Regions from separate parts of the Cereibacter sphaeroides 2.4.1 genome, predicted to be linked through region 2. Evidence: riboswitches for the same ligand, from Rfam matches in the RefSeq annotation. Region 2 holds a riboswitch; each other region holds the start of a gene.
What was found. A riboswitch is a leader RNA that binds a small molecule or an ion and turns the genes downstream of it on or off. The one in region 2 is predicted to bind cobalamin.
Positions count from the first base shown of each region.

Region 1: linked by a shared signal. The riboswitch ahead of RSP_RS12275 (hypothetical protein) and the one ahead of RSP_RS16580 (energy-coupling factor ABC transporter permease) in region 2 are both predicted to bind cobalamin.
Region 3: linked by a shared signal. The riboswitch ahead of RSP_RS05090 (TonB-dependent receptor plug domain-containing protein) and the one ahead of RSP_RS16580 (energy-coupling factor ABC transporter permease) in region 2 are both predicted to bind cobalamin.

Region 1 is NC_007493.2:2,528,099-2,537,653, reverse strand. It holds gene RSP_RS12315 (LysR family transcriptional regulator) at 1-424, shown strand, start outside; gene pqqA (pyrroloquinoline quinone precursor peptide PqqA) at 655-735, shown strand; gene pqqB (pyrroloquinoline quinone biosynthesis protein PqqB) at 754-1,656, shown strand; gene pqqC (pyrroloquinoline-quinone synthase PqqC) at 1,653-2,420, shown strand; gene pqqD (pyrroloquinoline quinone biosynthesis peptide chaperone PqqD) at 2,417-2,713, shown strand; gene pqqE (pyrroloquinoline quinone biosynthesis protein PqqE) at 2,713-3,855, shown strand; gene cobD (threonine-phosphate decarboxylase CobD) at 3,923-4,897, opposite strand; gene bluE (L-threonine kinase BluE) at 4,907-5,740, opposite strand; gene RSP_RS12275 (hypothetical protein) at 5,737-6,153, opposite strand; cobalamin riboswitch at 6,241-6,447, opposite strand; gene RSP_RS12270 (endonuclease/exonuclease/phosphatase family protein) at 6,669-7,688, opposite strand; gene RSP_RS12265 (molecular chaperone DjiA) at 7,689-8,372, opposite strand; gene RSP_RS12260 (GNAT family N-acetyltransferase) at 8,404-8,880, opposite strand; gene RSP_RS12255 (VOC family protein) at 8,903-9,505, opposite strand; gene RSP_RS12250 (Ppx/GppA family phosphatase) at 9,502-9,555, opposite strand, start outside.
Region 2 is NC_007494.2:232,914-242,468, forward strand. It holds gene RSP_RS16555 (CaiB/BaiF CoA transferase family protein) at 1-1,094, opposite strand, end outside; gene RSP_RS16560 (acyl-CoA dehydrogenase family protein) at 1,091-2,224, opposite strand; gene RSP_RS16565 (SDR family NAD(P)-dependent oxidoreductase) at 2,221-2,982, opposite strand; gene RSP_RS16570 (acetyl-CoA C-acyltransferase) at 2,982-4,142, opposite strand; gene RSP_RS16575 (cobyrinate a,c-diamide synthase) at 4,303-5,628, opposite strand; gene RSP_RS16580 (energy-coupling factor ABC transporter permease) at 5,857-6,534, opposite strand; cobalamin riboswitch at 6,596-6,808, opposite strand; gene RSP_RS16585 (hypothetical protein) at 7,147-7,497, shown strand; gene RSP_RS16590 (glucan biosynthesis protein) at 7,585-9,180, opposite strand; gene RSP_RS16595 (FAD:protein FMN transferase) at 9,433-9,555, opposite strand, start outside.
Region 3 is NC_007493.2:1,024,470-1,034,024, reverse strand. It holds gene RSP_RS05100 (FecCD family ABC transporter permease) at 1-587, opposite strand, end outside; gene RSP_RS05095 (ABC transporter substrate-binding protein) at 584-1,444, opposite strand; gene RSP_RS05090 (TonB-dependent receptor plug domain-containing protein) at 1,431-3,266, opposite strand; cobalamin riboswitch at 3,394-3,593, opposite strand; gene RSP_RS05085 (amidase) at 3,726-5,183, shown strand; gene RSP_RS05080 (ABC transporter ATP-binding protein) at 5,214-6,278, shown strand; gene RSP_RS05075 (ABC transporter permease) at 6,280-7,173, shown strand; gene RSP_RS05070 (ABC transporter permease) at 7,166-7,966, shown strand; gene RSP_RS05065 (extracellular solute-binding protein) at 7,994-9,013, shown strand; gene RSP_RS05060 (GNAT family N-acetyltransferase) at 9,305-9,555, shown strand, end outside.

The sequences.
Region 1 (9,555 bases), on a different contig from region 2:
CGAGTCGCTCGACCTCGGCTGTGTGGCGCGGATCGAGGATCTGGCCCCCGAGGCGCAGGCGATCCTCGGCGCCTCGATCCAGATCGCCTTCGGCACCCAGCACAGCCGCCGGATCGAGAGCTGGTTCTCGGACATGCTGCCGCAGAACCGGATGACGGCGCGGGTCAGGAGCTTCGAGACCGCGCTCTCGATGGTGCGCGCGGGGCTCGGCATCTGCATCGTGCCGGCGCTGTCGGTGGGGCCGTCGCCGGGCGTGCGGCTCTATCATGCGGGGCTCGAGCCGCGCCGGATCGTGGCGCTGATCCAGCCTGCGCAGCACCGGACCGGCCGGCACGCGGCCGTCGTCGCGGCGCTGCAGGCGGCAGGCAGCGCCATGCGGCTGCCCCCGATCGAGCCGCTGCCGGCCCTGCTCTCCCGGCCCTGACGCGACCCTGCCTCTGCCTCGCAGGGGCCTGCGCTCCTGTGCCGCCAGCCCCGCCATCCGCCCTCGGCGCCAGTCCGGGGGGGGCGGATAAGCTGTTGCCGCAGCATGGTTTCCGCTGCGCTGCCGCAATAGGCGGCGCCTATCCTCTCCATAGCTGGCGACCATTTGACGCAGCCCCGATAGTCGAAGGAGCCGCCCCGGAGCGGCGCCATCACGGAGGAGGAGATCCCATGGCCTGGAAGACCCCGCGTTACGACGAGACCCCGGTGGGGATGGAAATCAACATGTATTCCTGCGCCAAGCGCAAGTAACGAGTGGAGCCTGCTGCGATGCTTCGGATCATCGTCCTCGGCTCCGCAGCAGGCGGCGGCCTGCCGCAATGGAACTGCAACTGCGCGGGCTGCCGCGCCGCGCGCGCGGAGCCTGCGCTCCGCAACGGCCAGTGCGCGCTCGCGGCCAGCGCGGACGGCGAGAGCTGGTTTCTCGTCAATGCCTCGCCCGATCTGCGCCAGCAGATCCTCGACACTCCGGCCCTGCATCCGCGCCATGGGCTGCGCCATTCGCCCATCGCGGGCGTGATCCTCACCAATGCCGAGGTCGATGCGGTGGCAGGGCTGCTGACCCTGCGCGAGGGCTGGCCCTTCGCCATCCATGCCCATCCGGACGTGCTGGAGGTGCTGGCCGCGAACCCGATCTTCGGCGTCCTGCGCCCCGAGATCGTGCCGCGCCGCCCGATGCGGCCCGAGACGCCCTTCGAGCCCGTGCTGGCCTGCGGACGCGCCTCCGGCCTCACGGTGCGGAGCTTCGCTGTGCCCGGCAAGCCCGCGCTCTGGCGCGAGGAGGAGGGGGCGGCGGAAGGCGACAGCATCGGGCTCGAGCTGTCTGCCGGCGGCCGCCGCGCCTTCATCCTGCCCGGCTGCGCCGAGGTCACGCCCGCGCTGGCGGACCGGCTCGCCGGGGCGGATCTCGTCTTCTTCGACGGCACGCTCTGGCAGGATGACGAGATGATCCGCGCGGGCCTGTCGCAGAAGACCGGGCGGCGCATGGGCCATATCTCGATGAGCGGGCCCGCGGGCGCGATGGCCGCGCTCGATCCTCTGGGCATTTCGCGCAAGGTCTTCGTCCACATCAACAATTCGAACCCGGTCCTGATGCCCGGTTCGCCGGAGCGCGCCGAGGCCGAGCGTGCCGGTTGGTGTGTTCCCGCCCCCGGAATGGAGTTCGTCGCATGAGTCTCGACCTGAGCACGAGCCTGTCGCCCGCCCGCCCGCTGGAAAGCGCCGACGCCATGGAAGAGCGGCTGCGCGAGATCGGCGCGGCCCGCTACCACGACCGCCACCCGTTCCACCACATGCTGCACGGGGGCGAGCTCACCAAGGGTCAGGTGCAGGCCTGGGCGCTGAACCGCTACTATTACCAGTGCACGATCCCGGTGAAGGATGCGGTGGTGATCTCGCGCTTCCGCGACCGCGCCACGCGCATCGAGTGGCGCCACCGGCTCGAGGATCACGACGGCGCCGAGGGGGCCGAGGGCGGGATCGACCGCTGGCTGATCCTGACGGACGGGCTGGGGCTCGACCGGGCCTATGTGGAATCGACCGAGGGCATCCTGCCCGCCACCCGCTTTGCGGTCGAGGCTTACGTCCATTTCGTCCGCGACCGCTCGCCGCTCGAGGCCATCGCCTCCTGCCTGACCGAGCTCTTCGCGCCGAACATCCATGCCACCCGGATCTCGGGGATGCTGTCGCATTACGATTTCATCAATCCGACCGTCATGGCCTATTTCCAGCGCCGCCTGACGCAGGCTCCGCGCGACGCCGACTATGCGCTGCGCTATGTCCGCGATCATGCCCGCACGCCCGAGGAGCGCGCGGCGGTGTGCAACGCTCTGATCTTCAAGACGCAGGTGCTCTGGACCCAGCTCGACGCGCTCCACCATGCCTATGTGCTGGGCCATGTCCCGCCCGGCGCCTTCGTGCCGGAGGAGATGCGATGAGCCGCCTCGAGCTTTCGCCCGAAAGCGTGCCGCAGCTCGCCCGTCATGCCCGGCTGCGCTTCGACCAGAGCCGCCAGCACTGGGTGCTTCTGGTGCCCGAGCGGGTGATGACGCCCGACGAGATCTGCGTCGAGATCCTGCAGGCCTGCGACGGGCAGGAGACGGTAGCGGGGCTGACGGCGCTTTTCGAGCGGAAATATGTGGCCGAGCCCGGCGTCATCGCGCGCGAGGTGCTGGCGTTGCTGCAGGATCTGGCCGACCGCGGCTATCTGATCGACCGGGAGGCCGCGTGATGGACGACCACGCCTTCGCCGCGCCCGCACCGGCCGCCCCGACCGCGCCTGCGCTGCCGATGGCGGTGCTGGCCGAGCTCACCCACCGCTGCCCGCTGCAATGCCCCTACTGCTCGAACCCGGTGGAGCTGGAGGCCGCGAGCCGCGAGCTCTCGACCGAGGACTGGCAGCGGGTGATCGGCGAGCTGGCGGCGCTCGGCGTCCTGCAGATCCATTTCTCGGGCGGCGAGCCGCTGGTGCGGCGCGATCTGGTCGCGCTCGTGGCCCATGCCGACCGGGCGGGGCTCTACACCAACCTCATCACTTCGGCGGTGATGTTCACCCGCGCCAAGGTGGCCGAACTGGCCGAGGCCGGGCTTGCCCATGTGCAGGTGAGCCTGCAGGGCGCAAGCGCGCCGGTGGCCGAGCGGATCGGCGGCTTCCGCGGCGGCCATGCGAAGAAGATCGAGGCCGCCGCTTGGGTGCGTGCCGAGGGGATGGCGCTCACGCTCAACGCCGTGATGCACCGCCAGAACCTCGACGAACTGCCGCGCATCGTCGAGATGGCGGTCGAGATGGGCGCGCAGCGGCTCGAGGTGGCGCATGTGCAGTATTACGGCTGGGCGCTGAAGAACCGCGCGGCGTTGATGCCGACGCTCGCGCAACTCGACGAGGCGACGCGGATCGTCGAGGAGGCGCAGGCGCGGCTCTCGGGCGTGCTCGCCATCGACTACGTGATCCCGGACTATTACGCGGTGCGGCCCAAGACCTGCATGGGCGGCTGGGGGCGGCAGTTCTTCAACATCTCGCCCTCGGGCAAGGTGTTGCCCTGCCACGCCGCCGAGACGATCACCGGGCTCCGGTTCGATTCGGTGCGCGAGGCGCCGCTGGCCGAGATCTGGCAGCGGTCCGAGGCGCTGAACCTCTACCGCGGCACCGGCTGGATGCAGGAGCCCTGCCGGTCCTGCATCCATGCCGAGGAGGATTTCGGCGGCTGCCGCTGTCAGGCCTTCGCGCTGGCGGGCGATGCGGCGGCCACCGACCCGGCTTGCGCCAAGTCGCCGCTCCATGCGCAGCTCTTCTCGCTCGCGGGGGCCGAGGCGGAGGCGGGGGCCGACCGCTTCCTCTATCGCAACTTCTCGGGCGGCACACCGGAGGGCTGAGGCCCGGGCGGAGGCAGCCTGCGGCGCGGCGTCCATGGGGAGATGGGCCCGTTCCCGGAGCGGCCCTCTACCGCATCCCTTCGCCGAAGGCCGCGTCGAGGCGCGCCCATTCCGCTTCGCCACCCGGCAGGCCGAGGCGGATCAGCCGGTCCGACCAGGGGAAGATCCGGCTCCAGATCCGGGCGCGGGCGAGGTGATCCTGCGCCGCACGGGCATCCGGCGTGTCGTAGAGCCGGAAGAGATGCGCCCCGCCCGCCAGCCGCCAGCCCATCCGGGCGGCCAGCGCATCGAGCCGCGGCCCCTCGGCCTCGAGCCGCGCGGTCGTGGTCTCCGCCCAATCTCGGTCGGCCAGGGCCACGGTTCCCGCGGCGATGGCCGGGCCCGAGACCGCCCACGGCCCCGCCATCCGCGCCAGCGCCGCCACATCCTCTGCACTTCCCAGCACGAAGCCCAGCCGCAGCCCCGCCAGCCCGTAGAACTTGCCGAAGGAGCGCAGCACCAGATGCCCCGGCACGCCGGCCTCGGGAGCGAGCGACAGATCGGGCAGCGGATCGCCGAAGCTTTCGTCCACCAGAAGCCGGCCCACGCGGGGCAGGAGCGCCCGGAGGGTTTCGGGCGGGTGGCGGCGGCCGTCGGGGTTGTTCGGATTGACGAGCACGGCGAGATCGGCGCCTTCGAGCGCCGCAAGCTCGCTCACCTCCTCGACCTGCCAGCCCGCGGCGCGGAGGCTTGCCGCATGTTCGTTGTAGGTGGGGCCAAGGACGCGCGCCCGTCCGGGCGGGGTGAGCCGCGGCACGAGCTGGATCGCCGCCTGTGCCCCGGCCACGGCCAGCATCGGCGCCTCTGTGCGGAAGGCCACGCGCGCCGCGGCCAGAAGGCGCGCCTCGGCCGCTGCATCGGGCAGGGCGGTCAGCGCGCGGGCGGGCAGGCGCGGCATCGGATAGGGCACCCGGTTGATCCCCGTCGAGAGGTCGAGCCAGTCCTCGACCGCCCCGCCAAAGAGCGCCGCCGCGCTGTCGAGATTGCCGCCGTGATCGCGCATGGTCCCTCCTCAGGCTCCGCCGATGCGGAAGCGCGTGATGCGGGAAAAGCCCGCGGCCCGCAATGCCCCGGCCGCCCCGCGCGGAACGGCGCCCGGCGGGAAGATCAGCGCGCGGGCGGGGCCGGTGTGGCCGATGGCCCAGCCGAGCGCGCCGAGACCGTGGGCCAAGGCCGCGGTCGGATCCTCCGCCGGGCCGCGCAGCTGAAGGCAGCGCGCGGCCGAGAGGCTCGCGCGGCGCGCCACGCCCGCGAGGTCGGCCGCGCCCCAGCCCTCGAGAAGGTCCGAGATGTCGGGGAAGGCGAGATCGGCCGGATCGGTGCGCCGGGCGGGACCGAAGAAGCCGCCCACCAGCTCCATCGGCGGCAGGGGCGGCAGCTCTGCCAGCACCCGCCCCTCGCGCGAGGCCCAGAGCAGCCGCTCGGGCCGGTCGAACATCAGCGGATCGCTCGCTCCTTCCGAGGCGAGGCAGGCGCGGGCAACGGTGGCCGGATCGGTCACGCCTGCCGCATGGAGGAGCGCCACCCGCGCCGCGGTCGAGGCGCCCGCCCCGCCGCCCGGCGGCAGGTCGAGCGTCAGGCGGAAGCGGCCGTCCGGCGCGGCTCCGCCAGAGGCCAGCAGGTCGCAGAGCGCGGGCAGCGTCAGCATCTGCGCCCCGGGCTGGTCGAGGGCCAGCGGACCCGGCGCCCGGATCGCCTCGGCGCCGAGGCCGGGGCAGGGCAGGGTCACCAGCGCGAGCGGCCCGTCGGGCCCGAGGCGGCCCTGCAGGAACTCGCCCAGATGGCCCGCCACCCGCGCCCGGCGGATCGCCTCCGCAGGCGCCCTGAGGCCCGCCGCCAGCGTCAATGCAGTGCCGCCTCCCGCGGGAGCGGGCGGGCCGGGGCGGCGCGCTCGGGCGCGGGCTCCGGCGCCGAGGCGAGCACCATGGCCGCGGGTTCGGCAGGCAGCGTGCCGGTGAAGGAGCCGCCGCCCTCGATCATCTCGGCCAGCCGCACGAGGCCCGGCGACCAGTCTCCGGGCTCGAGGTCGCAGAAGAGCTGGAGCCCGCCCGCCGTTAGCCGGAAGAGCGCCGTGCAGGGCCGGATGCAGCCCGTGAGCCGCACGCAGCCCTGCATTTCGAAGTCGGGTCCCATGAGCCCTTGGGTGCATCGGGCCGAGCTGGCCAGATGCTCGACCACCGCGAGGCCCTTCAGGCAGGGTTCCTTCCGGTGTCGGCATTCGGTGAGGCTGTAGGTCCGTCCGTTCCGCGTCACGATCATCGCGCCCTCCGCGCATCTTGGGAGCGGGCAGGCGGAGGGGCGGCGCCCGTGCGCACGCGCCCTGCGCCCGGGACACCCCGCCCGGCTGTTACAGGTCCGTCGACGGCAGGTCTCCTGACTCGCGGGTCTGGGCTTGTCCCGCCCTTCCCGGCCTGTCCTGGGCCAGTGGGCATGATGGGACGCGCTCGCCGCCTACAGTTGCGGGGGCAGTCGCGGCTTGGGGCCTGTCAGGCCCGCACCGCATTCCCTCTTCGCCCGGAGCTTCCTCCGGGAACCGTCGCCCGCACCTTCCGTCTTTCCCGCCCCGCGCGCAAGGCCCGCCGGATCGCAGCGGCTGCGCGTCGCGGGGCGCGGGAGGTGGCCGGGCGCAATCCGGCTTGCCGGGGTCGCGCGCCCGATAGGGGCGGGGGCGACGGAATCGTCCTCTCGCCGCGGATGCGCCGCCGGGGAGGGGCACGGTCGAGGAGGCTTTGCCGGCGAAGACCTCCTGGCCTAGAGCGCAGCGCCGGGAGGCGTCAGAGGTCGATGTCGAGCGTGACCGGGAAATGGTCCGAGGCTGCGAGGAGGGCCTGCTGCAATTCGGGGGTGCGAAAGCAGTTCGGATCGTTCAGCGGGTGCCAGATCCGCCAGCGGGGCGATTTCGCCGCCAGATCGGCCGAGACCATGATGAAGTCGAGCAGGGCCTCGAAATACTGCTGTTCCGGGGCGAGCCAGAAGCGGGCCGAGCTGGGCTGGATGCCCACCCGCTGCGTGAGCGCCATGCGCGCGTGGGGCTCGTGCAGGCGCAACTCGGGAGGCTCCTCGAGCCCGAGGACGATCTCGATCCCCGACCGGCCGAAGAGCTTCTCATATTCGTCGAGACCGGGGCCGTCGTTGAAATCGCCCATCACCATCACGCTCTGGTGCCGCGCGAGGAGGCCCGCCACCCGCCTGCGCAGCCAGACGCATTCGGCCAGCTGCTGGCGGCGGTTCTGAATGCCGATCCGCACCGCCTCGGCCGGGTTGCGCGCGCCGTGCGGGGCCTTGGACTTGGCATGGACGCCGATCACCCGCAGCGGATGGCCGTCGGCCCTGAGCGCAAGCTCGAGCGGCGGCTTGGAGAAGCGGATGGCCTCGGGCGTGGCATCCACGTCTATGTCGAAGCGGAACACCTCGTCGAACCGGGGCGCCCTGGCGCTCGACTGCGGATCGTGATGGGCCTCGATGCGCGAGGGGTCGTAGAGGAGCGCGATCTCCTGCTCGGTCTCGCTGGGAAAGCCCAAGACGGCGCGCGAGGCGCGCAGGCCGAAGGTGCGCGCGAAGGTCTCGAGCGCCTTCACCGTCGAGCGGCGCCGGCTCTGGTTCGGCGCCTCGATGACCATGATCGCGTCGGCATCGAGGGCGGTGAAGACGATGCCCAGCGATTCGATCTGGTTGCGGCGGGTGATCTCGTAGCGGCCCGACAGTTCGTTGTCGGTCCTGAGCCGCCCGTGGTCGTCGAAGAGCCCGTTGAACCATTCGACATTGTAGGTGGCGATGCGCAGCGGGCGGGCCATTCAGGCCGCCTGCTTCGCGCTGATCTCCTCCCAGGCGCGGTTGATGTCGACCAGCCGCCGCTCGGCGAGCCTCACCGCCTCTTCCGGCACGCCGCGGGCCACCATCCGGTCGGGATGGCAGTCGCGCACCGCCTGCTTCCAGGCGCTGCGCACCTCCGAGATCGGCGCGTCATGCTCGACCCCCAGCACGTCGTAGGGGTCGCGCGGCGCATCGCTCACGAAGCGGGCGCGCAGGGCGCGGAAGCAGCGGTCGCCGATCCCGAAGATCCGGGCGACCTCGGTCAGGAAGGCGTCCTCGTCGGGATGATAGCTCCCGTCGGCCACCGAGATGTGGAAGAGCCCCTCCATCAGATCGATGAGGATCCGGTCGTCGCCGCGGAACATCCCCTTGATCTTGCGGGCATAGGAATCGAAGCCCGCCACATCCTGCCGCGCGAGGTTGAAGACGCGGGCGGCGTTCGCCTCCTCGCCCGGCGGGATCGCGAAGATCTCGCGGAAGGCCGCCACCTCGTCGCGCGTCACCTGCCCGTCGGCCTTGGCCATCTTCGCGCCGAGCGCGATCACGGCAATGGTGAAGGCCACCGACCGCTCGGGCGGGGTGCGCAGGCGGTCGAGCACGGCCGACAGGCTCTCGCCGGAGGCGAGGGCGGCCAGCGCGTCTGTGATGCGGGTCCAGATCGACATGAGGCCAGCATAAACCGCCGATCCGGTGGTGTCAGGAGAGGAATTTCTGCATCAGCACAAGGTCGAGCCAGCGGCCGAACTTGTAGCCCACCTGCGGCAGCACCGCCGTCTCGGCAAAGCCCATCGCCGCATGGAAGGCGCGGCCCTCGGGATTGCCCGCGCTCACGCCCGCAAAGAGCGAATGGGTGCCGCCCGCCCGCGCATGATCCTCGATCGCCGTCATCAGCGCGCGCCCGAGCCCGCGACCACGCGCCGCAGGCCCGAGGATGATCGTGTGCTCCATCGTGTGCCGGTAGCCCACGCCGCCGCGGAACTGGGCGTAGCTCGCAAAGCCCACCGGCCCCTCGCCCGGATCCGCCACGAGGAACGCGGGCCGCGCCGCGATCAGCGTGCGCAGCTCGTCGGCCGATTTCTCCTCGGCGTTGAAGGTCACCAGCGTGTCGCGGATGATCGGGTTCCAGATCGCAAGCAGGGCGGGCACATCCGCAGCCACAGCGGGACGGATCATCGGGAAAGCTCCGGGGTGCGGGTCATGCGAGCAGGCGCGGGCCCTGCGGGCCGTCCAGCGTGAAGCGCAGCGCGGGGAGCTCGTCGGCCAGAAAGGCCACGCGGTCGTCTGCCAGAAGCGGCGCAAGCCGCCGCGCCAGCGCCGGGGCCTCGGGATGGCGGATCTCGATCCGCGCGAGCCTGAGGCCCGCATCGGGCAGAGACGGCGGGCTGCCCTGCCATTCGATCAGCGCCGGGAAGAGATTGTCGAACGGCAGCCGCCCGTCCTCGGGCACGGCCATCCGCCAGCGCAGGTCCCCGCGGCGCAACTCCAGCGGGCGGCCCGCCTCGGGCAAAAGCGCCAGCGCCGCGTCGAGATCCGCGCAGCGCAGGATCCAGTTGGAGGGGCGGGGGCGACCTTCGAACCGGTCGAGGTCGAACCAGCGCGGGAAGGGCGGGCGCGGCGCCGCCGGGTCGGGCGCGATCACTTCGAGGTAGCTGTCGCCCAGCCCCAGCAGCCGGTTGTGCGTGGCCATCAGCGGATGGGCGCCGCCCGGCCCCATGGAAAGGCCCAGAGCCGCCTCGACGGCGGCGGTGCCCTCCGCCAGATCGGTGGCCGCAATCGCCACATGGTCGAGCTGCATCATCCGCTGGTCTTCACCTGCGGCGTCGCATGGAGCGCGGCCGCCAGCGACTT
Region 2 (9,555 bases):
CGCGCGGGCGGAGAGGGCCGCGGGCCCGGGAAGTCGGAGAAGCGCGGGGCAGGGGCGGGCTGGGGCACGCCGCCCACGGTCACGAAGGTCTCGCGGGCACGGGCCTGCGGATGCTCCGGCGCCTCTGACCAGTCCAGCACCGGCGCCACGCAGGCGTCGGTTCCAGCGAAGAGAGCGACCCATTCGTCCCGCGGCTTCGTCCGCAGGATCCCGGCCAGCCGCGTGCGCTGCGCGGGCCAGTCGGCGGGCGGTCCCTGCCGCAGCTCCGCAGCTTCGGGGCCCAGCCGCTCGAGGAAGGTCCGCGCGAACCGGCCCTCGATCGGGGCCACGGCGAGGAAGCGGCCGTCGGCGCATTCGTAGGTGCCGTAGAACCAGGCCCCGCCGTCGAGGAGGTTCGCCTGCCGCCCGTCCTGCCAGGCGCCGCCGGCCCGGAAGCCCCAGATCATCGCGGCGAGCAGCGAGGCGCCCTCGGTCATGGCCGCGTCGACCACCTGCCCGCGCCCGGTCGTGCGCGCCTGCAGGAGGGCCGCCACCATCCCGAAGGCCAGCATCATGCCGCCGCCGCCGAAATCGCCGATGAGATTCAGCGGCACCGCCGGCGGCCGGTCGGCAGGCCCCAGCGCGCCGAGGACGCCCGAGAGCGCGATATAGGTCAGATCGTGCCCGGCGGTGGCGGCCAGCGGCCCGTCCTGCCCCCAGCCCGTCATCCGCCCGTAGACGAGGCGCGGATTGCGCGCATGACACTCCGCGGGCCCGAGCCCCAGCCGCTCCATCACGCCCGGCCGGAAGCCCTCCATCAGCCCGTCCGCCCGCTCCGCGAGATCGAGGAGCAGCGCCACCCCCTCGGGCCGCTTGAGGTCGATCGCGATGGAGCGCCGCCCGCGCGCCAGCACGTCGAACTCCGTGTCCATCAGCGGGATCTCGGCGCGCGCCGCGAGCGGATGGACGCGGATCACCTCGGCGCCCGCATCCGAGAGCATCATCGCCGCGAAGGGGCAGGGGCCGAGGCCCACCATCTCGACGATCCGCAGCCCCGCCAGCGGTCCGGCAGGGGCTTCTCCGGAAGCCTCCGGCCCGCCCTCGGCGAGGCTCACGCCATGCCCCTGAGGATCAGCATCTTCTGGATGTCCGAGGTGCCCTCGTAGATCTGGCACACCCGGACATCGCGGTAGATCCGCTCCACGGGAAAGTCGCGGCTGTAGCCGTAGCCGCCGAAGGTCTGGATCGCGTCCGACACGATCCGCTCGGCCGCCTCCGAGGCGAAGAGCTTGGCCATCGCGGCCTCGGTCAGGCAGGGCTGGCCCGCATCCTTCATCCGCGCCGCATGAAGCACCATCTGCCGCGCCGCCTCGAGCCGCGTCTTCGCCTCGGCAAGCCGGAAGCCCACCGCCTGATGCTCGATCAGCGGCCGCCCGAACGAGGTCCGCTCGCGCGCATAGGCCACCGCCGCCTCGAGCGCCGCCTGCGCCATGCCGACCGACTGGGCCGCGATGCCGATGCGCCCGGTCTCGAGGCTGGAGAGCGCGATCCGGTAGCCCTCGCCCTCGGCCCCGATCCGCAGCGCCTCGGGCACCCGCAGGCTGTCGAAGCGCAGCGCGCAGGTGTCGGACGCCTCCTGCCCGAGCTTGTCCTCGACCTTGACCACCTCGTAGCCCGGCGTGTCGGTGGGGGTGAGGAAGCAGGTGATGCCCTCCTTGCCCGTGCTTCCCTCCATCCGCGCGAACAGGATTGCCCAGCCCGCGAGCCGCCCCGAGGTGATGAAGACCTTCTCGCCGTCGATCACATAGTCTCCGCCCGCGCGCCGCGCCCGGCTGCGCAGCGCCGAGGCGTCCGAACCCGCATGGGCCTCGGTCAGGGCGAAGGCGCCGATGAAGGCGCCCTGTGCCGCCGGCCGCAGCACCCTCTCGCGCTGCGCGGGGCTCGCGAACCGCTGGAGGATCGCGTTGAAGGGGGCGTTATGCACGCTCATCACCGTCGAGACCGCGCCGTCGCCCGCCGCGATCTCGATCAGCGCCAGCGCATAGCTCATATAGTCGGCGCCGACGCCGCCCATCTCCTCGGGCACCGTCATGCCGAAGAACCCGAGCTCGCCCATCTGCGCGAGCACGGCCGGCTCGATCGCCTTGGCCTTCGCGCGGGCCGCGGCGCCGGGTGCCAGCACCTCGCGGGCGAAGGTGCGCGCCATCTCCTGCACGAGGCGCTGCTCGTCGGTCAGGACGCTCATTTCGGTGCCATCCGCAGCGCGCCGTCGAGCCGGATCGTCTCGCCGTTCAACATGGGGTTCGACAGGATGTGGAGCGCAAGGGCCGCGAATTCGGCCGGCCGGCCGAGCCGCGAGGGGAAGGGCACCGCCGCGCCGAGGCTCTCCTGCGCGGCCTCGGGCAGGCCCTTCAGCATCGCGGTCTCGAAGATGCCGGGGGCGATGGCGCAGACCCGGATGCCGAGCGGGGCGAGTTCGCGCGCGGCGGGCAGGGTGAGGCCCACGATGCCCCCCTTCGAGGCGGCATAGGCGGTCTGGCCGATCTGCCCCTCCCAGGCCGCCACCGAGGCGGTGTGGATCGCCACCCCCCGCTCGCCGGTCTCGAGCGGCGCGAGTTCCGCCGCCCCCGCCGCGAAGAGGCGCAGAAGGTTGAAGCTGCCCACGAGGTTCACCTCGACCGTGCGGCGGAACTCCTCGAGCGGCATGACGCCCGCGCGCCCGAGCATCTTCTTCGCCGGCGCCACCCCCGCGCAATTGACGAGGATGCGCGCCACGCCCTGCTCGGCCGCGGCCCGCGCCACCGCCGCTTCGGCGCCCTCGGCCGAGGCCACGTCGCAGCCGATGGCGAGCCCGCCGATCTCGGCCGCGACCGCCTCGGCCGCGGGCAGGTTGAAATCGAGGAGCGCCACCCGCGCCCCCGCCGCCGCCAGCGCCCGCGCCGTGGCCTCGCCCAAGCCCGATCCCGCGCCGGTGACGAGCGCCGCCTGATCCCGAAGGTCCATCAGATCACCTCCACCGCCAGCGCCGTCGCCTCGCCGCCGCCGATGCAGAGCGAGGCCACGCCGCGTCTCAATCCCCGCGCCCGCAGCGCCTCGATCAAAGTCACCACGATCCGCGCCCCCGAGCAGCCGATCGGATGGCCGAGCGCGCAGGCGCCGCCGTTCACATTGACCTTGTCGTGGGGCAGGTCTAGGTCGCGCATCGCGGCCATGGCCACCACTGCGAAAGCCTCGTTGATCTCGAAGAGATCGACCTCGGCCGCGCTCCAGCCCAACCGCTCGAGAAGCTTCCCGATGGCGAAGATCGGCGCCGTGGTAAAAAGGTTCGGCGCCTGCGCATGGCTTGCATGGCCGCGGATCGTGGCGAGCGGGGTCAGCCCCTGCGCCTCGGCCGCGCCGGCCGAGGCGATCACGAGCGCCGCCGCCCCGTCCGAGATCGAGGAGCTGTTGGCCGCCGTCACCGTGCCGCCCTCGCGGAAGGCGGGCCTGAGCTGGGGGATCTTCTCGGGGCGGGCGCGGCCCGGGGCCTCGTCAACCGCCACCCCGTCCACTGCCACCACCTCGGCCGCGAAGCGCCCCTCGGCAATGGCCGCCTGCGCCCGGGCCAGCGAGGCCAGCGCATAGGCATCCTGCGCGTCGCGGGTGAACTGGTAGGCCTCGGCGCAATCCTCGGCGAAGGTGCCCATGGCGCGGCCGCGGTCGTAGGCATCCTCGAGCCCGTCGAGGAACATGTGGTCCAGCACGCGCCCATGCCCGATCCGGTAGCCGCCGCGCGCCTTGTCGAGCAGATAGGGCGCGTTCGACATGCTCTCCATACCGCCCGCGACGACGATGCCCGCGCTGCCCGCCCGGATCATGTCATGCGCGGCCATGGCGGCCTTCATCCCCGAGCCGCAGACCTTGTTCAGCGTAGCGCAGGGCACCGAGAGCGGCAGCCCCGCGCCCAGAGCCGCCTGCCGCGCCGGCGCCTGCCCGAGGCCCGCGGGCAGCACGCAGCCCATCACGACCTCCTCGACCGCCTCGGGGGCGAGGCCCGCCCGCGCGAGCGCGGCCGAGATCGCCGCCGCGCCGAGCTCGACCCCCGTCCGGCCCTTGAGCGCACCCTGAAAGGCGCCCATCGGCGTCCGCGCCGCCCCCGCGATCACGATCGGTTCCGCTGCCATGAAGCCCTCCCCTGCCTGCTGACCGGCGGAGGCTAATCCGGCCTGCCCGCGCCGGGGAAGGGGAAAGGCCCCGCACCATGCCGTGACGTTCCGTAACGGTTCCTGCGACCGCCGGTGCCGTGCCGGAGTGGCGCCCCGCCCCCGCGGAGGCGGATCTCGCTTACGCCTCCGCTTCGGCGCAGATCAGGTGGAAGAAACTCCCCGTCACCGGCCCCCGGCTCGATCCGGTCTCGGCCACGGGCCGCCCCTCCGCATCCCGCACCTCCGCCAGCGGCGCATCCGGCTGTTCGAGGATGGTGGAATAATGGAACTCGTGGCCCCGCAGGCGCGCGCCCGCCGCATGGCCGGGCGCCTGCGCCAGAAGCCGCGCCGAGCGGTAGCCCAGATGCAGCCGCCGCCGCTCGAAGCTCGTGACGAGGCCCAGAAGCCCGGTCATCGCATGGCGTTCTCCCGCCGCATCGATCAGCGCCTCGCCCAGCACCATGTAGCCGCCGCATTCGCCATGGACGGGCCGCGTCGCGGCATGGCGGCAGAGGCCTGCCCGGAAAGTTGCCGCCGCGGCCAGCCGGCCCGCGTGCAGCTCGGGATAGCCGCCCGGCAGCCAGACGAGATCGGCCTCGGGCGGCGCCTCGTCGGCGAGCGGCGAGAAGGGCAGGATCTCGGCCCCCGCCGCCCGCCAGCCCGCGATCAGATGCGGATAGACGAAGGAGAAGGCCGCATCCGACGCGAGCGCGATCCGCTGCGCCGGCGGTCGGGGCAGGGCGCCCGGCGGGCCGGCCCGGGTGTCGCCCGCGGCGGCCCGGATCGCGTCGAGATCGGCATGCTCCGCCAGCAAAGCCGCGAACTGCCCGATGGCCCCCTCCAGATCGGGATGCTCGCCCGCCTGCACCAGACCCAGATGCCGCTCGGGCAGCGCCAGATCGCGCCGCCGCGGCAGGGCGCCCCGCACCGGCAGCCCCAGCCGCTCCATCTCGCGCCGGATCAGGGTCTCGTGGCGCGGGCTGGCCACGTTGTTGAGGATCACGCCGCCGAGCGCCGGTGCGTCGGGATGCTGCGCGAAGCCGAGCGCGGTCGCCGCCGCCGACTGCGCCTGCCCGCTCACATCGAGGACGATCAGCACGGGCCAGCCGAAGCGCCGTGCGATCTCGGCGGCCGAGCCGCGCCCGCTCATCCCGGGCAGCGAGGTGCCGTCGTAGAGACCCATCGATCCTTCGGCCAGGGCCAGATCCGCCCCTTCCGCCGCCCGGACCAGCGCCGCGAGCAGCGCGTCCGGCATCGCCCAGCCGTCGAGATTGACCGAAGCCCGCCCGGCCGCCGCCCGATGAAAGGCCGGATCGATGTAATCCGGCCCGTTCTTGAAGGGCTGCACGGCGAGCCCCTGCGTGCGATAGGCCCGCAGCAGGCCCAGCGTCACCGTGGTCTTCCCCGATCCCGACCCGGGCGCTGCGATCAGGAGGCCGGGCGGCAACAGGGACGCGGTCGACATGGGCTCTTCCTCTGTGGCGGCAGATCGAGGCCCGCCCGGGGCCGGGGCGCAGCGCTCCGGCAGGCGCACCGCCTCCGGGCCGTCACCCGTCCAAGCCCGCTTTCACTCTGCCCAAATATCCTCGGGGGGAGGGTCCGGCCGCGAGGCCGGGCCCGTGGGGGGCAGACAGCCCCCTCTCTGTCGGCGCGCCCGGGCACAACGCCGCGCGTCCGGGCGCAGGTCTCCGTCTCAGGCCGCCTGATGCAGGCGCGGCGTGAAGAGCCCCGACGAGGCGAAGCGGCTGCCGGCCTTGGCCGCGGCCAGCACCGCGAGATCGGCCAGCGGCTCGATCAGCACCACCAGCATGTAGGCGCTGCCGAAGGTGGCGATGGAGGTCAGGTTCCCGGCCTCCACCCCCTGGCCCAGCAGGGCCCAGAAGGCGACCCAGGCCACCACGCCGCCCTGATAGGCGGTCGAGAGCGCGAGCGCCTGGCCGTAGCGCAGCTCCACATAGGGACAGTCGGGAGCGATGATCCGGTCGGCAAGCGCCTTGACGGCGAAGAGCGGCACGAGCAGCGTCGTGACGTTCATGCCATATTGCGGCAGGTCGAAGGGCGCGAAGAAGAGCCCCTGAACCAGCAGCCCGAGGGCGAGCCCTAGGGCTGCCGGCGCCGCTCCGAGGATCAGGAAAAGGGTCGAGCCTAGGATCAGGTGGACCTCCGAGACGCCCACCGGATAATGCGGGAAGATCTCGAAGAAGGTGAAGACGCAGGCCGTGGCGATCAGCGCGCGTGCCGCGAGGGACAGGAGACCCTTCTCGCGAATGGCCTCCCAGCCCAGCTTCAGCGTGTAGAGACCCGCCGTGGCGGCGGTGGCATAGCCTGCGATGAGCTTGGCGCCGGTCACCAGACCGGGTTCGATATGCATGTGGTCCTCCTGGCCGTCATCCCCGACGGCGGTGGGGTGGAGCCGGTCTCCCGGCGGACAGGCGCTTGCGCGCTCGACGGCAGGTCTCCTGACTCGCGGGTCGCGGCCTTCCCCGAACCTTCCCGGGCCCTTTCGGTCCAGTGGCGTCTTCGGGGCGGGCTCGCCGCTCACAGTTGCGGGGGCAGTCGCGGAACTGGGGTCAGCACCCCTCACCGCGTTCCCTTTTCATCCCTTGACCTTGCGGCGTTCGGGAACCGTCATAGCCCGGCGTGACAGATCCCGGTGCCCGCGTCAACTGCGGCACGGGCAGGCCGGGCCTTTGCCCAAGGCGGACAGCCAGCGACCGGACGTCGCGGCCGCGCGCCCGGGGCCCCGCGGCGGCTGTCGGCCGCGGCAAGAGCGCGCTCCCTCGCAGGTGCAGCAAGATGCGGTCCGCGCATGACTTTCGGCCGTCAAGCCGCTCATCCTGCGGCATAATGCAGCGGTCAGCGTCCCGTTCGCTGCATGACGGGACTGCAGGGGCGCCGGTAGACGCTGCTGCGCCGCAGCAATATGTTCCCGCCATCAATCGGCCTGCCGTCATGGGCCCGCCCTTCTGGAAAGAGTCTCAAGATGAAAACGATCATGGCCGCCGCCGCCGCTACGATGATGCTGGTTCCCGCCGCCTTTGCAGGCGAGATCGCGCTGAAGGCCCCGATGCAGGCCCAGAGCCTGCACGAGGGCGCGCTCGATCTCGTGGCCTACCGCCGCGATCTCGCGGAAGGCGGGCTCGAAGTCACTGCCGCCTTCCGCGCCCGCACGCCGTCGGGCGAGCCGCAGGTGGTCAAGATGCTCCTCGCCGATCAGGACCGGGTGCAGTTCTCGATGCCGTCCGACCTGCGCACGGTCTATACCTTCGCCCGCGTTGCGGATCAGGTGACGATCACCGCCGAACCCGTGGCCTTCAGCCTCGCCTCGCAGTGAGCGCACCCCGCGCCCGCGCGACCCGCGCTGACAGCAAAAGGCCGGACCCTCGGGTCCGGCCTTTCCCTTGTGGCGCACGCCCCCGCCTCAGCGCAGGCGATGGATCTGGGCCAGATGGAACTGGCCGAGCCAGGTCTCCGTGAGCGGCACGCCGTCCTGCGCGATATAGGCGCGCAGGTCCACCGTGTCCGTCTCGGCCGGGGCCTTCAGGTCGAAGGTCAGCCGCCAGCGATCCGTCCCAACCACCCGCACGACGAAGGGATTGACCACCTTCACCCCTTCGGGCGCCGAGATCTCGGGCGTGGCCCCCTCGCGCGGGTCGAGCCCTTCGAGCGCCGGGCCCGCGAAGTCGAGCACGACCTTGATCGCATCCTTCGGACGGGGCTGGCCGGGCACGCCGCCATTGCCCACCTGCGTGGCGACGGTGCGGGCGAGCGGCATCTCGACGGGGGGCTCGTCCACCCAGTGCATCCGGTAGTCGAAGCGCAGCTCGTCTCCGGCCTTGGGCGCGGTCTCCGGGTTCCAGAAGGCCACGATATTGTCGTAGATCTCGTCGTCGGTGGGGATCTCGACCAGCTGCACCGCGCCCGCGCCCCAGTCCGAGGTGGGCTCGATCCAGACGGCCGGGCGCTTGTCGTAGAAGACCCCGTCATCCTGATAATGGTTGAAATCCCGGTCGCGCTGCACGAGGCCGAAGCCCTTGAGCCCGCGGTCGAGGTAGCTCGAGGTCACCACGCGGTCGGGGTTGTTCAGCGGCCGCCAGATATGCTCGCCCGCGCCGGTATGGATCATGAGCCCGTCGGTGTCGTGCACTTCCGGCCGCCAGTCCGCGGACTGGAAGCGGTTGCTCTCGGAATACCAGAACATCGAGGTGAGCGGCGCCACGCCCAGACGCTCGACCGGGGCGCGGAAGAAGAGGCGGCTCGAGATGTCCATGACCTGGCCCTTGCCGGGCGTGTCGCGCATCACCATCCGGTAGGCGCCGGTCACGCTCGGCCCGTCCATCAGTGCGTTCACGATGGTCGCGCCGTCCGGCCCGGGCTCGAGGTAGAACTCCGTGAACCGCGGGAACTCCTCGGGGATCGAGAGGCCGGTGTTCAGCGCCACGGCGCGCGCCGACAGCCCGTACTGGCGCAGGGCGCCGTCGCTGCGGAAATAGGCCGCGCCCAGAAACGAGATCCAGTCGCTCTTCATGTCCGGCCGCATGAGCCGGAAGCCCGCGAAGCCCGCGTTCGTCTCGAGACCGTGCGCCGGGCTGTCCTCGGGCATCTCGAAATAGTCGGGGCTGTAGACCACCTCGCGGGCTTCGCCCTCGGCCACGGTGAAGATCTTCACCGGCTGGCGGAAGTAGGTGCCGAGATGGAAGAACTGCGCGAACGTGTCTCCCACCTGCACCGAGGCCGCATCGCGGAAGCGGATGCGCCAGTGCGCGTCGTAGTCGATCTTCTCCAGCACCTCGGGATGCTCGATCGGGGTCGGCGCATAGGGCTGGCGCGCAAGGGTTGCGGCGCGCTCGGCCAGAAGGTCGAAGGAGAAGGCGGACGGCGCCGAGAACACCGGGCCGGAGGAGGCCGCCGCGGGGACGGGGGTTTCCTGTGCGAGAACGGCGCCTGACAGCGACAATGCGGCCAGGAGGCTGAGGGCGGTCAGTCTGAAGGGCGGCGAGGACAAGGTCTGCTCCATTATGCTTCCGGCGCGGAAGCCCGAGCGATGCGATGTGGGCGAATCGGCGCCAGATCAAGACCAACTTGCAGCGGCCGCCGCCGTTCAGCGGCCCTGCGCCCAAGAAGCGCAGCCTTTGGGCGCTCCGCCCGCGGAGGATCGCCCATCGGAGGCGAAGCGCTTGATTGGGCGGCCTCCGCGACCCATGTCGTGCGATTGCCGGTCGCCCGGGCCTCGCGATACCTTCCGCCGGAAGCGGAGGTGCGGGGTCCGTCAGTCCTCGGGACAGGCGGGCGGTGTGACATCCTCCGGCAGCGATACGATCTGCACCGGGGCGGGGTAGCCGCCCTGCGCCGGTTCGAGCCGCGCCATCATCTCGGGCGTGGCGAAGACCGC
Region 3 (9,555 bases), on a different contig from region 2:
AAGGGCAGCGCCAGCGCCACATGGGTCATCGACCGGTCGGCGAGCGAGCCCATCATCCAGAAGACGATCTCCATCGCGGCGAAGGGATTGGGCGAGAGGTTGAGGATCAGCGCCACGCCCGCCGCGGCCAGCGCCGAGATGGCGACCCCGGCGAGGATCAGCGCGAGCGCTCCGCCGCGCGGCCCCGCAAGGCCGAGGATCAGAAGCACCGAGATCGCCGCGCCCGCCAGCGCCGCAAGCGGCAGCGCCAGCGTGAAGCTTGCGGCGAGCCCGGTCTGGAGCGCGATGACCGCGCCCAGAGCGGCGGATGAAGACACGCCCACAAGCCCCGGTTCTGCAAGCGGATTTCTCAGGAACCCCTGCATCGCCGCCCCCGAGATTCCCAGCACCGCCCCCACCGTCAGCCCGAGGATCGCACGCGGCAGGCGGATCTCGCGCATCACCAGCACGACCGCCTCGCCCTGACCCGTGACGAGGGCCTGGAGCGACTCGCCTAAGCCGAGTGCCGCAGGGCCCACGAGGAGCGACAGAAGGAACAGCAGGGCCACCAGAAGCGCCAGCGCCAGAAGAAGGAGGGAATATCTCACCGCGGCCCGTCCAGTTCCGTCAGCCGGACTTCGGCGAGGCTCCGCCGCGCCGCGCCCATCACCTCGAGCGCCTGCAGCACGGCGGGCGTGCCGCAGATCCAGCCGCCGTCGGACACTTCGACCGAGCCCGCTTCCTCGCGCACCGCCTGCAGCGCGGGATGGTCCAGAAGTTCCTCGGCCCGCGAGGCGCCGGGATAGGGCGAGGAGGTCACGATCATCTGGGGCTGCGCCATCACCAGCCGCTCGAGCGGAAGGTCGCCCCCGCCGTCGAGCCCGAGCTCGGCCGCGACATTGGAAAAGCCGGTATGGCGCAGGATGGCGTCGGCGAGCGTACCCGAACCCGTGGTATAGCCCCGCGGGTAATAGAGCGCCGCCCGCACGGGCGGCAGATCCACCCTGAGACGGGCGAGGTCCGCCTCGAACTCGGCCACCAGTTCTTCGGCCCGCGCCTCGCGCCCGAGCGCCCGGCCCACCGTGCGCAGCTGGTCGGGAATGTCGGCGAAGGCATTGGCGGGCGGCAGCTCGATCACCTCGATCCCGAGCCTGCGCAGCAGATCGACAGTCTGCCGCGCCGTGAAGGTGCCTGCCAGCACCAGATCAGGGCGCATGAGGAACACCTCTTCGGCCTGCCCCCGGTTCGCCGGATAGGCGCGCGCCTCCTCGACCATGGCCGAGATCTGCGGCTCGGTGGCAAGATGGGACACCGAGAGAAGCTGTCCCGGCGCCGCGAGCATCATGGCAAGCTGATCGGTGCAGAGATTGATCGACACCACCCGCCGCGGCGCCTCGGCCACGGCGGGAGCGGCGGCGGCAAGCGTGGCCGCCAGCAGCAGGGCGAGGCGCCTAGAAGCGCGCACGCAGGCCCGCAAAGATCGAACGCCCCGGTTGGGCATAGCCGCGCACCGTCTGATACTCCTCGTCGAACAGGTTCTCGACCCGGACATAGGCCTCGGCCCGGTCGTTCAGATCGTAGCTAACCGTCGCATTCACCACCGTCCAGTCATCGAGCGGGGCATCGGGTTGCAGGTAGCCGGTCGTATCCATCACATCCGCGATATGCTGCACCGTGAGGATCCCGCGGGTGCGGTCGGCGATCTGCCCCTCGAGGCCCAGCACGAGGTCGTGCCGCGGCACGCGGACGGCCCGGGTCTCGGTGCCGTTCGCCTCGTCGGAGGCGTCGGTGTAGGTGTAGCTGCCGAAGAGCTCCCACTCCGACCCGAGCGGCGCGCGCGCCGACAGCTCGATCCCCTGGCTATGCGTCTCGCCGTCCAGCTGATCGTAGCAGCCCCAGGGCGAGGCGCAGAAGTCGGCGCCGTCCAGATAGACGATGCGGTCGGTGACATCGGTCTTGAAGAGCGTCGCCTGAACGGTCGCACCGCTGCCGAACCGCTTCTCGAGGCCGAGCTCGTAGCTGCGGCTCGATTCCGGCCCGAGGCGGTCGGATCCTTCGGGACCGAACCGTTCGTAGAGCGACGGCGCGCGGAAGCCGGTTCCGGCCACGCCGCGCAGGATCAGGTCGTCGGCCAGCCGCCAGGCCAGCGCCACGCGCCCGGTGGTCTTGCCGTCGAAGTCGGACGGGTCGTCACGACGCGCCGCGAGCGACAGATCGAGATCGGGCGAGAGCGCGAGGCGCGCCTCGCCGAAGACGGAGTCGGTGGTGAGATCGCCCTCATCCGTGTCGCTGCTGAAGCTCTCCTTCGTGCGCTCAGCCCCGAACGAGAGGCTCGCCAGCCCCACCTCGACCGTCCCGAGGTAGGAGAGCGCGCGCCGTTCGCCCTCGTAGACTTCGATATAGCCGCCGGGATATTCCCGGCGCGTGTCGGTAGCGGCATAGGCGAGCACGCTCTGCACCTGGCCGAGGGTGAGATCCGCAAAGATCCTGCCGCCTCTCAGCCGGCTGAGCGCCCGGTCGTCCGTGTCGACGATCCCGCCCGCGCCGGGGCCGTCGATGTCGAGATCGGAGTCGCGCGCGATGAAGGCGGCCCCGATCCGCAGGTCCTCGGTCAGGTCGTAGGCACCGGAGAGGGCGTAGAAGGTGGTATCGAACCCGTCGCGCTCGGTGCCCGAGGCGGCCTGCGAGATCCCGTCCGAGACGGTGCGGGCCACGCTGAAGGCCAGCTCGCCGCGCTCGGTCAGAAGGCCTGTGGAGAGGCCGCCGGTGAAGGTGCGGTTGCTGCCGCCCTCGAGCGACAGCTGCCCGCTGACGCCCGGATCGCGCGGCCGGTAGGTGGCGATGTCGATGACGCCCGCCACGGCTTCCGAGCCGTAGATCGCGGATTGCGACCCGCGCAGCACCTCGATCCGGTCGATGCCGCCGGCGGTGAGCGAGCCGAAGTCGAACTCGGATTTGGTTCCGGACGCGTCCGCCACGTCGATGCCGTCGATCCGCACCGCCTGATAGGCGCTGCCCAGCCCGCGGATCCGGAGCGTCGTCGTGGCGCCGAGCCCGCCGTTCCGCGTGTAGGACACGCCCGGCAGGCGCGCGAGCAGGTCGCTCACCGAGATCTCGCCCGTGGCCTGCATGTCCTCGGCGGTGACCACATCCACCGTGGCGCCGGTGCGGCTGGTTTCGGTGGCGACGAGACTCGGCGAGACGAGGATCTCGTCGAGAGCGATGTCCTGAGCCTGCAGCGGGGCTGCGGCCATGAGGGTGAGGAGCGAGGCGGCTGTCTTCTTCATCTGTCCCTTCCGTCCGGGCGACCCCCGGATCCGACCTGCAATGTCCTTGGAAAGGGTATGCCCCTCCGCCGACGGTGACCGTCACCTGAAGCGGATGGTCCGCCTCCCGCACGCGCCCCGCGCGCAGGAAAGGGTGATCGCTCCGGCAGGTCTCCTGACTTGCGGGTCGCAGCTCGGACCGGCCTTCCCGGGACATCCCAGTGGCGCCGTCGGTCGTCGCTCGCCGCCTACAGTTGCGGGGGCAGCCGCGGAGTTGGGGAGATCTCCCCGCACCGCGTTCCCTTTTCATCCGGCCATCACGCCGGAACCGAAGCCGTTCCTCAATATGACAAGTGACGGCCCTGTCAAGCGGCGGTGCCGCGGCGGGTTGGCCGCCCCTTGCGGAAAGCCGCGAAAAAAGGACTGGACCGGATGCGACTCTCCACCGTAGCATGAGGGGAAAAAAGCAGGAGGAAAGACATGTTCCGCAGCTTCGGCGCCGAGGATGCCACCGGGCTCGCGGCCCTCGTGGCCCGCCGCGACACATCGCCCGAGGAGCTTCTCGATGCGGCCCTCGACGCGGTTGCGGCTGTCAACCCTGCGCTCAATGCCGTCGTGCTGGTGCAGGAGGAGACCGCGCGGCGGAGCATCGCTCGGGGCCTGCCGCACGGGCCCTTCCGCGGCGTGCCCTTCCTGCTCAAGGATCTCGGATGCGAGGCGGTGGACTTCCCCTCGCACAACGGCTCGCGGCTGCTGGCGGATACGCGCTATCCGCGCGATTCGGCGATCTTCGAGCGGATCCGGGCCACGGGCGTCGTGACCTTCGGGCGGACCACCTCGCCCGAGGGCGGCATCGGGCCTGCCACGGAATCGGCCGTCTACGGCGGGCCCACCCGCAACCCGTGGAACCTCGAGCATACGTCGGGCGGCTCCTCGGGCGGTGCGGGCGCGGCGGTGGCCGCGGGCATCGTGGCCATGGCGCATGGCTCGGACGGGGGCGGATCGGTCCGCATCCCCGCCTCCTCCTGCGGGCTCTTCGGGATGAAGCCCACCCGCGCGCGCCTGCCTGACGGCCCCTATGCGGGCGAGGGCTGGGCGGGCATGGCCATCGACGGATTCCTCACCCGGTCGGTCCGCGACACGGCCCACATGCTCGACGCCTGCGCGGGCGCCGATCCCGGCGCGCCCTACTGGGCGCCGCCGCTCCTGCGCGGCCATGCGGATGCGATCGGCCGCCCGCCGCGGCGGCTGCGCGTGGGGATCTGCGACACGACCTTCACCGGCGCGCCCATCCACCCGGAGGTGCGGGCCGCGGTCGAGGCGGCGGGACGGCTGCTCGAGAGCCTGGGCCATACGGTCAGCCCCTGCCTGCCCCGCGCCGATGTGGCGATGATGATGGAGGCCTGGACCGACATCGTGGCCTGCGGCACGGCGCTCGGCATCCGCAAGGCGCTGAAGGGCCGCGCGCCCGAGGGGCTGGTCGAGCCGGTCTCGCTCGGCGCGATGCGGCGCGCGGCCGAGATCCCGGGCGAGCGCTATCTCGAGGCGGTGGGCCAGATCCATGCCTTCGGCCGCCAGATGGCCGCGGTCTTCGACCCGGAGACGGGAGAGGGCATCGACATCCTCCTGTCGGCCACTCTGGCCGAACCGCCGGCGCGCGTCGGCCGGTTCGCGCACGGGACGGAGGGCGTCTTCGCCTATTCCCCCTTCACCGCCGTCTTCAACGCCTCGGGCCAGCCCGCGGCCTCGCTGCCCCTCGGCATGAGCGCCGGGGGCCTGCCGATCGGCGTCCATCTCGCGGCCCGCTTCGGCGCCGATGAGGAGCTGATCGCGCTCTGCGCAGAAATCGAGCGGGCGGCGCCGTGGATCGGGCGCAGGCCTGCCCCTTTGGTCGAAAGGCTGCGCGCGCCGTTGATTTCGCGCCCGGGCGCCGCCTAACCTCAAGCCACACCCGATGGGAGGCCGTCCTTGAGCGAACCCGATGCCGTCGAAGCCCGCCATGTCGTCAAGGCCTTCGGACAGGGAGAGGTGGCCGTCCGCGCGCTGGACGATGTCTCGGTGGGGATCCGGCGGAGCGAGTTCTTCACCCTGCTCGGCCCCTCGGGCTGCGGCAAGACCACGCTTCTGCGGCTGATCGCGGGGTTCGAGGCGCCGACCTCCGGCGCGATCCTGCTCGACGGGCGCGACATCACCGCCCTGCCGCCGAACCGCCGGCCGATCAACACGGTCTTCCAGAGCTACGCGCTGTTTCCGCATCTGACGGTGGCCGAGAACGTGGGCTTCGGCCTCCGGATGCAGGGCAAGCCGCGCGCCGAGATCGAGACGGTGACGGCGCGGATGCTGGCGCTCGTCCGGCTCAAGGCGCTGGCGCAGCGCAAGGTGGCGCAGCTGTCGGGCGGGCAGCAGCAGCGGGTGGCGCTGGCCCGGGCGCTCGCGCCGCAGCCGCGGGTGCTCCTGCTCGACGAGCCGCTCTCGGCGCTCGATCTGAAGCTTCGCAAGGAGATGCAGATCGAGCTGAAGCGGCTCCAGCACGAGACGGGCATCACCTTCGTCTTCGTGACCCACGATCAGGAGGAGGCGCTGACCATGTCGGACCGGATCGGGGTGATGAGCGCGGGCCGGATCCTGCAGATCGGCCCGCCGCGCGAGATCTACACGCGCCCGGCCAACCGCTTCGTGGCGAGCTTCATCGGCGAGACGAATTTCCTGCCGGCGCGCCATGCGGGCGGGCGGGTCACGCTCGATGCGGGCGGAGAGCTCGCGGTCGAAGGCGGGCCCGAGGGGCGGGTGACGGTCGCCGTGCGCCCCGAGCAGGTGCGCCTCGTGGCCCCCGACGAGCCGGGCGCCCTGCCCGCCACGATCCGCGATCTGGTCTATTTCGGAACCGACACCCACTGCCACTTGGCCCTCGCCGACGGGACCGAGGTGGTGGCGCGCCTGCAGAGCAGCGCCTCGGGCGATCCGGGGCTCGCCCCCGGCCAGCCCGCGGGCCTGCGCTTTGCACCGGGCGCCGTGCAGCTGCTGGGGGACTGACATGGGGGCAAAGACCAAGCGCGCGCGGACGGGCTGGCTTCTGTCGGCCCCGGCCCTCGTGATCCTCCTCCTTGCCGCGTCGGGGCCGCTGCTGGTGGTGCTGGTCTACAGCTTTCTCGTGAAGGGCCAGTATGGCGGCGTGATCTGGACCTTCTCGACCGAGGCCTGGTTCGAGGTGCTCTTCACCCGCGACATCTTCTCGGACGAAGTGACGCTCGCCGACGCCCACCTCGCGATCTTCTGGCGCTCGGTGAAACTGTCCCTGATGACGACGGCCATCACCTTCGCCGTGGGCTTTCCCACCGCCTGGTTCATCGCGACCCGGCCGCCGAACCGGCGGGCGCTCTGGCTCTTCCTCATCACCATCCCGTTCTGGACCAACCTGCTGATCCGCACCTTCGCCATCAACGAGGTGATCCGCAACGAGGGCATCCTGAACACGCTGATGATCCGTGCGGGCCTGATCGAGCGGCCGATCCAGATCCTCTATACCGACACGGCGGTGCTGATCGGGATGGCCTATGTCTACCTGCCGCTCATGGTGCTGCCGCTCTTCGCCGCGATCGACCGGTTCGACATGCGACTGCTCGAGGCGGCTTACGACCTCTATGCGAGCCGCTGGCAGGTGCTGCGGCGGATCATCCTGCCGCTGGTGAAGCCCGGGATCGTCGCGGGCTCGATCCTCGTCTTCGTCCCCTCGCTCGGCGCCTATGTCACGCCGCGGGTGCTGGGCGGCGGCAAGAACATGATGATCGGCAATTTCATCGAGCTGCAGTTCGGACAGGGCCGCAACTGGCCGCTCGGCGCCGCGCTCTCGATGCTGCTTCTGGCCATCGTGATGGTGGCGCTTCTGGTCTATGTCCGCGCCGCGGGCCGGGGGACCGGCCATGGGTAAGAGCTTCGACGTGACGAGCCTGCCCGGCGTGACCTTCGTGGCGGGCTTGGCCTTCCTCGCGCTCTACGCGCCGATCTTCACTCTGGTGGCCTATTCCTTCAACGATGCCAATGCCATCTCGATCTGGGGCGGCTTCTCGTTCCGCTGGTACGAGGCCGCCTGGGCCAACCGGGAGGTGCAGGCGGCCACCGCGCGCTCGCTCGTCATCGCCGCGAGCGCCTCGGTCATCGCCACGTCGGCGGCCACCATGGCGGCCCTCGGCACCACGAGGCGGGGCGCCTTCCGCGGCCAGACCTTCATCTATGTGGCGATCAACCAGCCGCTGATGGTGCCCGAGATCGTGACCGCCGTGGCCCTCCTCATCGTCTTCGCGACCGTCAAGGTCGCCACCGGCTATTCGGGGCTCGGCTATCTGATCCTCGCCCATTCCGCCTTCTGCATCCCCTTCGCCTATCTGCCGATCCGGGCCCGGCTCGAGGGGATGGACCTCAGCCTCGAGACGGCGGCGGCGGATCTCTATGCCAATCCTTGGCAGACCTTCCGCCATGTCACCCTGCCGCTGATGGCGCCGGGCATCGTGGCGGGCGCGATGCTGGCCTTCGTCATCTCGCTCGACGATGTGGTCATCACCGAATTCGTGAAATCCGCCGGGCAGGATACGCTGCCCACCTACATGCTGGGCCAGATGCGCCGGGCGATCACGCCCGAGGTCAATGCGATCTCGACCGCCCTCCTCGGCCTCACCGTGGCGCTGCTGACCGTCTTCTTCCTACTGACCCGAAAGCGGGAGTGAACCCGCGCTTCCAACAAGGAGAGACCGATGAGACATCTCGCAGCCGCAGCCCTGCTGCTCGCCTCGACCAGCCTCGCGGGGGCGGCGGAGCTGAACCTCTACAACTGGGGCAACTACACGAGCGCCGAGCTGCTCGCGAAGTTCGAGAAGGAGACCGGCATCAAGGTCACGGTCACCGATTACGACAGCAACGACACGGCGCTGGCCAAGATCGAGGCGGGGGGCCACGGCTTCGACCTCGTGGTGCCCTCGGCCAACTATGTGGGCATCTTCCGCGACAAGGGCCTTCTGACCGAGCTCGACCTCTCGAAGATCCCGAACCACGCCAACATCGCCCCCGAATGGGCGGACGTGGCCTGGGATCCCGGCCGCGCGTATTCGGTGCCGTGGCGGTGGGGCACGACCGCGATCTCGGTGAATACGGCCGTCTACAAGGGCGACATCAACACCTCGGCGGTCTGGCTGGAGGTGCCGGACGAGCTGAAGGGCAAGGTCAATGTCGTGCCCGAGATGAACGACGTGGTGGCGCTGGCCACGATGTATGCGGGCGGCGAGCCCTGCTCGGAGGATCTCGAGGTGCTGAAGAAGGCGCGCGACCTGCTGATCGCGGCCAAGCCCGACTGGATCTCGATGGATTACGGCGCGACGGAGAAACTGTCGAACAACGACTGGGCGGCCTCGGTCAACTGGTCGGGCTCGTCGATGCGGGCGCGGCTGGCCAACCCGGACGTGGCCTATGGCTACCCCAAGGAGGGCTTCATCACCTTCATGGATTCCGTGGCCCTGCTGCGGGATGCGAAGAATGTGGAAGAGGCCTACAAGTTCCTGAACTTCATCCTCGAGCCCGAGAATGCCGCCATGATCTCGGCCTTCGCGCGCTACTCGCCGGGTGTCGCCGGCGCGGCGGACTTCCTGCCCGAGGACATGAAGACCGCCCCCGAGGTGGTGATCCCGCCCGAGTTCGCCGACAAGGGCATCTTCCTGCCGGCCTGCAGCCCGAAGGCGCAGGAATATATCACCGCGATCTGGACCGAGCTTCAGAAGTGACCCTGACCGGCGGGGCCTGCCCCCGCCGGATCGATTCGTGCCGGGGCGCCGGCCCGCGCATCAGGAGGGCTGAGCCCTGCTCCCTGCGGCCATATGCCCTACTCCCTAGGACGCAGCACCCCTCTGCACCCCACCTCCGGGCGGGGGAGCGGCGGCGTGATCGGTCCGTCACAGACCCTCCCAATTCCACGTAATAACGATCAGGAGACCGGCTTTCCCGTCCGGCCTCCCGCGGAAGATGTGTAAGATCGCCCCTAGAGATTGCCGTCATTTTATAACGGGACGAGATTTATGGATCTGAGCATTTTCAAGAACGCCCGGGCGAAGCCCGTTCCGCGCCCCGCTCCTGCGGGCGCCGCGAGCGGCCTTCACGACCCGCTCGCACCCACCATCTTCCACGAGGCCTGGTGGCTCGACGCCTCCGCCCCGGACGGCTGGTCGGAGACGCTGGTGCGGGCCGACAACCGCATCGTGGGCCGGCTGCCCTACATGATCCTGCGCAAGCCCTTCGGCCAGACCTCCTGCGAGATGCCGAAATTCGC